One region of the Methylobacterium durans genome, then DNA from elsewhere that is predicted to be linked to it. Evidence: predicted binding sites of a transcription regulator. Region 1 holds the regulator's gene; each other region holds the start of a gene.

Region 1 (2,197 bases):
CGGCGAGATGCTGGTGATCGGGCTGCCCGGCAACCCGGTCTCGGCCATCGTCTGCGGGATGCTCTTCGTGGTGCCGGCGATCCGCGCGCTCCTCGGCGATCCGCGGGCCGGCGCCGACCGCAGCGAGCCGGCGATCCTCGGGCGCGCGCTTCCGCGAAACGACGGCCGGGCCGACTACATGCGGGCGCGCCTCGACACCGCGCCCGACCGGCTCCCCGTCGCACATCCCGAGACGCGACAGGATTCGTCGATGCTCTCGGTTCTCGGTCAGGCCGAGGCGCTCCTCGTCCGCCCGCCGCACGCGCCCGCGGCCGAGGCCGGCGAATCCTGCCGCATCATCCGGCTCGACCGGGGCATTCTCTGATCTCATCAGTATCGCCAAGCTGCGCTTGCGGAACACTTGCGGAACGTTTAACCTGTTCGCGCTTTGTTTCCGCGACCGCACGCCGCGTCGCCTCCGAGAGATGAGTCTGCCCCATGCTGACGCGTAAACAGCTGGATCTGCTCCGTTTCATCCAGCAGCGGATGCGCGAGAGCGGCGTCCCCCCGTCCTTCGACGAGATGAAGGATGCCCTCGACCTCAAATCGAAATCCGGCATCCATCGGCTCATCACCGCACTCGAGGAGCGCGGGTTCCTCCGCCGTCTGCCGAACCGGGCCCGGGCGATCGAGGTGATCCGCATGCCGGAGAGCCTGGGTCAGGCCGCCACCGGCACGGGCAGCGAGGTGCGCCGCTTCACGCCGAGCGTCGTCGAGGGCGGGCGCGCGCGGGCACCGGCCGCCAAGATGCCGATGACGCAGGCGACCGACGAGAACGGGCGCGCCCTGACCATCCCCGTGATGGGGCGGATCGCGGCCGGCACGCCGATCTCGGCGATCCAGAACCAGAGCGCGTCCATCACGCTCTCGCCGGACTTCCTGGCGGGCGGCGAGCATTACGCGCTCGAAGTGCGCGGCGATTCGATGGTCGAGGCCGGCATCCTCGACGGCGACCTCGTCGTGATCCGCAAGCAGGACACGGCCAATACCGGCGACATCATCGTGGCGCTGATCGACGACGAGGAGGCGACGCTGAAGCGCCTGCGCCGCCGCGGCTCCTCCATCGCACTCGAAGCCGCGAACCCGGCCTACGAGACCCGCGTGCTCGGGCCCGACCGGGTCCGCATCCAGGGCCGCCTCGTCAGCCTCGTGCGTCGCTACTGAAGGGATTCGGCTCCGGACTCCGGCGCCGCGTCCGCTTCCTCGGAGGCGGCCTCATCGGGACGTTGCCGCAGGACGGCGGGGCTCGGCTGAGCCGGACGTGACGCGAGGGGCCGCCACGGCAGCGAGCGTGCGGTCTCACGGGCGCCGGAGACCACTGGGCCCGATGCGTCCAGGCGGATCGCCACGGCGCCCGAGCGCGCGAGCGCGGCGCGATCGATGACGAGGCCGGCCGCGCAGCCCGCCGGGGCGCTGTGCGGGGTGATGAGGATGTCCGCCCGCGCGCAATCCTCGGGCAGCGCCCGCTTGTCACGCGCGAGCGCGACCTGCCGCCCGTCGAACGCCCTCAAGGTGCAGCCGAGCCGGTCGCAGGTTGCCCCTTCCCCGGCCTCGGAGGCTCTGCGCGCGTCGCCGTCCGCCTTCAGCCACTGTTCGAGGACGAAGGACGAGGGCCGGCCGAGGGCAATGAGGCGGCCGCTGCCCCCCCGAACCGCCGCTCCCCGGCCCTCCCGGTCGATGAAGATGTCGTGGCGCTCGGGCGCTGCCGCCGTGAGGAGCCCGAGCGCGACCGGGACGATCGCGATCCGGCGCAGGCGCGAGACGGGCAGGACCGCGACGAGGAGGCCGAGGGTCAGCAGAGCCAGGCCGCCGACCCCGAAGGCCGGCACCACGATCGTGGCCTGCCCGAAGCCACCGATCCAGCCGGAGATCGCGAGCATCCCGCGGACCGCCTGCCCCATCAGCCACCAGACCGGCTGATCGAGGGCAAACGGGTAGGCGAGGATGCCGAGCACGGCGGCTGGCATCACGGCCAGCGAGACGAGGGGCAAGGTCAGCGCGTTGCCGACGAGGCCGAAGGGCTGGATCGTCTGGAAATGGAAGGTGGCGAAGGGCGCCGTCGCGATCTGCGCCACCAGCGTGGTGAGCAGAGTACCGAAGACGGCCGTCGATGCGAGGCCGATCGCACGCCCCGCAAGGCCGTCGCCTGCACGCCGCA
Region 2 (2,197 bases), 3.3 Mb from region 1:
CGCTCGATGCCCTCGACGCCGGTCGGCGGCGTCGCCTTCAGCGAGATCGCCTTGAACTGGAGGCCGTGCGCGCGGTCCGAGACCCAGTGGCCGGTGGCGGTGATCCACTCGCCCGCGCCGATCGCGGGCGCGTGGCCGACGAGGGGGACGAGATCGCGCTTGCCCCGCACGCCGACCTTGAGGACGCAGAACCCGGTCTCGGCATTGTGGAACGTCACCCGCTCCACGGTGCCGGCCAGGATCTCGGCGGGCGCGCCCGTGCCGCGTTCGCTGTTGAGATCCTGAGGCCGCACCATGCGGTTCACGATACCACCTCAGCCTGCATCCTCATTACGCCTCACGCGGCGCGGCCGCGGCCCTTCCTGCCCGGCCAGCCGAGCGCCACGAGGCGGGCCTTGGCGTAGTCGCGCACCTCGTCGCGGGTGCCGGCCGGGAAGCCGTTGAGGATCCGCTGCGTCTCGGCGTCGAGCATCAGGTCGGTCACCGCATTGATGCTGTCCGCCTCGTCGATGCGCCGCTTCAGGTCGCCCTCCGCTTCCGTGACCTCGTCGAAGGGGTCGGCCGCCTCGAAATCCTCGTCGACCGCGCGGATCGGCACCCCGTGGGTCTGCCGGAACTCGTCCGCCTCCTCCTCGCTGTAGACGAGGCCGTGCAGCTCGATCAGCTTGAGGATGACGCGGTCCTTCCCTCGCTTCTCGGCCATCGCGTAGACGTAGGCCGCCTGCTTGCCGGAGACCCGGTAGTTCACGTTGACCAGGGCCTCGCCGAGGGACCACTCGACCCGCTCCGTGCCGGGCTTCGTCCCGGCCAGACGCCCCGTCACGAGGATCACGGCCTCGTCCCGCTCGGCCCGGATGATGGTCGGCGGGTCGAACGCGATGCCGGCCTGCGCGGCGATGCGCTCCAGGGTCTTGTGATAGATCACAGCCGTGCCCTGCACGCGCCAGACGTTGCCCGCGAAGGGCTCGCCGTAGCGCACGAGGATGTCGGCGATCTGCTTGTCGGCGGTCCGCATGGCGGCTACGTTCACTTTATGTTCTGGTTACGATATGGGGCGCCTGTCCGGGTGGGCGCAAGGGATCGGGTACGGGCCATCTCTTCCGGACGGATGCCTTCATTCGAACCGCGCCGGCTCCGACCTGTTCATGTCGGCACGGGAGACACGACGCGCCCCCTCTCCCGAACGGAAAAGAAGGCGCGCTCGACAGGCCAGCGCCGCGGCAAGCCTGTGCGGGTGAGGGAATGGGCTCGGTGTTGAAGCGGGGCGATCCGATCCTAGAACGGGATGTCGTCGTCGAGGTCGTAATTGCCCCGGTTGCCGCCGCCACTGTTCCCGTTGCCGCCCGTCGAGGCCGGGCGCCGCTCGGAGCCGGACGAGCGGCCGCCGCCGAAATCGCCGCCGCGGCTGATCTGGCCACCGCCCTCCTCGTCGGAACCCATCTCGGCCCCGCCGCCGCGCCCGTCGAGGATCGTCAGCTCGCCGCGGAAGCGCTGCAGCACCACCTCGGTCGTGTACTTCTCGGCACCGGAATTGTCCGTCCACTTGCGCGTCTGGAGCTGACCCTCGACGTAGACCTTTGAGCCCTTGCGCAGGTACTGCTCGGCCACGCGGGCCAGGTTCTCATTGTAGATCACGACCGAGTGCCACTCGGTCTTCTCCTTGCGCTCGCCCGATGCCTTGTCCTTCCAGGACTCGGAGGTCGCCAGCCGCAGGTTCACCACCGGATCTCCCGAGGCGAGGCGCCGGGTCTCCGGGTCGCGCCCGAGATTGCCGACGAGAATGACCTTGTTCACGCTGCCCGCCATCGCTCTCTCCTTGCTGTCGATCTCACTGGGCCGTCGCGGACCGGCGCATGCCCATCGTCAGGTTCTGGGGCCGGGCGAGGCCACCCGCAATGCGGGCGGGACACCGGTCCCCGGAAAACACAATGGAAAAACACACGCGTCGATCCGTCATTCGTTCTATCTTTGTTCCTGACCTCGCGCAAGGCCGCGATCGCACTCGCGTTCACGCGACGTGGATGATGAGCTTGCCGAAATTGTGCCCCTTCAGCAGGCCGATGAAGGCCTCCGGCGCCTGCTCCAAACCCTCGACGATGTCCTCGCGGTAGCGCACCCGACCCTCCCGCAGCCAGCCGCCGACGTCCCGGGCGAAGTCCCTCGCCTGGTCGGCGAAATCCGAGACGATGAAGCCCTT
Region 3 (2,197 bases), 770 kb from region 1:
GCGACGGCCGCTTCGGCCCCTTCGTGCAACTCGGCGAGGCATCCGCCGAGAAGGGTGCAGAGAAGCCGAAGCGCTCGTCCCTCCCCAAGGGGCTGGCCCCGTCGGCGGTCGATCTGGAGCGGGCGCTGCGCCTCCTGGCGCTGCCCCGCGAGGTGGCGCGCCACCCGGAGACCGGCGAGCCGATCCTGGCCAATCTCGGCCGCTTCGGGCCCTACGTGCAGCACGGCAAGACCTACGCGAACCTGGGCAAGGACGACGATGTCCTCGAGATCGGCGGCAACCGGGCGATCGATCTCATCGTGGCCAAGGAGCAGGGCGGCGGGCGCGGGCGTCCGGCCTCGGATCCCGGCCGCGCTCTCGGCAAGGACCCGGCATCGGGCCGCGAGCTGACGGTGAAGGCCGGCCGCTACGGTCCCTACGTCACGGACGGCGAGGTCAACGCGACCCTGCCGAAGGCGATCAGCGCCGAGGCGCTGACGCTGGATGAGGGTATCGGCCTCGTCAACGCCAAGCGCGCCTCGGGCGGCGGCAAGGCTTCGGCCCGCGGCCGCAAGGGTGCGGCCGCTCGCGGCAAGGCGCCGGCCCGGAAGGCGGCGTCGGAGGGTGAGGAGGCGGCACCGAAGAAGCGCGCGGCGGCCAAATCCGCGACGAAGGCCGGCGCCAAGGCGAAGCCGGCCGCCAAGAAGACGGCGGCCCGGGGCTGAGAGCGGGGCCTTTGCCTCAGACGAGGTAGGTGATCGTCGCCGCGAGCGCGGTCGCGAAGGTCGCCATCGCCAGGGTTGCCGGGGTGAGGAAGGCGGCACGCGCGGCGTCCCTCGCCTCCTCCGCGAAGCCGAATGCCTCGCCGGCGGCGCGCTCGTAGCGCGCGAGCGCGATGTGGCGGGCCTGAGCGGCGGCGTTGCTCATCGGCGTCCTGCTCCCTCTGTCTCCGTCGCGGCGGGGCGCGATACGGCAAAGCTTTGCCGTGACAATGCGCGAGCGCACATAAAGGTTCCCTGAACCGGCATGGACCCCGCGACGATGCGTGAGGCGATCTTAACCATCCCTCCCGCATCAGTTTGATGACGGTTGCCGAGAAAGCCTCGCGGTGCCGCGTTGCCGGGGGTGCATTTGGCCCGTCGGCTGCCGCCATGCGATGCTCGACCGCACCGGCGACGGCGCCGGGTGCTTTGATGTTTCCGGTTTGTTCCGGTAGAACGGGCGGATGAAGGCACATGCTGCGAGACGAAATCCGGCTGCACGGGGGGCGCGCGTGAGCGATCCGGCACGGGATCTGTTCGGTCCGGGCGCGAAGCCGGCCGCCTCGGGGCCCGGCAGCCGGGAGGAGGCGCGCCGCCGTCTCAGCCTGACGCCCGCCGTCCCGGCCCCTCCGGACGCTGCGGAGGCTGGCTACGACGCGTCCGCCATCGAGGTTCTGGAGGGGCTGGAGCCGGTGCGCCGCCGCCCCGGCATGTATATCGGCGGCACTGACGAGCGGGCGCTCCACCACCTCTTCGCCGAGGTGATCGACAACTCGATGGACGAGGCGGTGGCGGGCCATGCCAGCTTCATCGAGGTGGAGCTCGAGGAATCCGGCGCCCTCGTCGTGACCGACAACGGCCGCGGCATCCCGGTCGATCCGCACCCGAAATTCCCCGGCAAGTCCGCGCTCGAGGTCATCATGACCACGCTGCATGCGGGCGGGAAGTTCGATTCAAAGGTCTACGAGACCTCCGGCGGCCTGCACGGTGTCGGCATCTCGGTGGTGAACGCCCTCTCGGATCTGCTCGAAGTCGAGGTCGCCCGCAACCAGACCCTGTACCGCCAGACCTTCTCGCGCGGTCATGCGCAGGGCGGGTTGGAGACGGTCGGGCGCGTCCAGAACCGGCGCGGCACGCGGGTGCGCTTTCATCCGGACGCGCAGATCTTCGGCTCGCTCAAGTTCGATCCGCGCCGCCTCTTCAAGATGGCCCGCTCCAAGGCCTACCTGTTCGGCGGCGTCGAGATCCGCTGGCGCTGCGCGCCTGCCCTCTTGGACGGCCTGGACGGCGTGCCGCCCGAGGCCGTGCACCGGTTCCCCGGGGGCTTGCGCGACTATCTCGCCCGCGACATCGAGGGGAAGGAACTCGTCACCGACGCGATCTTCTCCGGAAAGGTGACAAAGCCCGGTAGCCACGGCTCGCTCGAATGGGCGGTGGCCTGGATGGTCCAGGACGAC

What was found. The regulator LexA, encoded in region 1, represses DNA repair genes until DNA is damaged. The targets are predictions, from matches to a motif close to TGTTCNNNNTGTGTTCNG.
Region 2: DK389_RS00495 (trna delta -isopentenylpyrophosphate transferase) is a predicted target of LexA. The motif match lies at 1,024-1,041, and genes of this name have one in related genera.
Region 3: parE (DNA topoisomerase IV subunit B) is a predicted target of LexA. The motif match lies at 1,174-1,191, and genes of this name have one in related genera.

What each region holds. Positions count from the first base shown of each region.
Region 1 is NZ_CP029550.1:3,661,985-3,664,181, reverse strand. Features, by position in the region: gene DK389_RS16745 (molybdopterin molybdotransferase MoeA) at 1-364, shown strand, start outside; gene lexA (transcriptional repressor LexA) at 478-1,203, shown strand; gene DK389_RS16735 (ComEC/Rec2 family competence protein) at 1,197-2,197, opposite strand, start outside.
Region 2 is NZ_CP029550.1:126,809-129,005, forward strand. Features, by position in the region: gene recD2 (SF1B family DNA helicase RecD2) at 1-296, opposite strand, end outside; gene DK389_RS00495 (trna delta -isopentenylpyrophosphate transferase) at 338-1,015, opposite strand; gene ssb (single-stranded DNA-binding protein) at 1,276-1,806, opposite strand; gene DK389_RS00505 (NADP-dependent oxidoreductase) at 2,009-2,197, opposite strand, start outside.
Region 3 is NZ_CP029550.1:4,433,049-4,435,245, reverse strand. Features, by position in the region: gene topA (type I DNA topoisomerase) at 1-704, shown strand, start outside; gene DK389_RS20325 (hypothetical protein) at 721-906, opposite strand; gene parE (DNA topoisomerase IV subunit B) at 1,253-2,197, shown strand, end outside.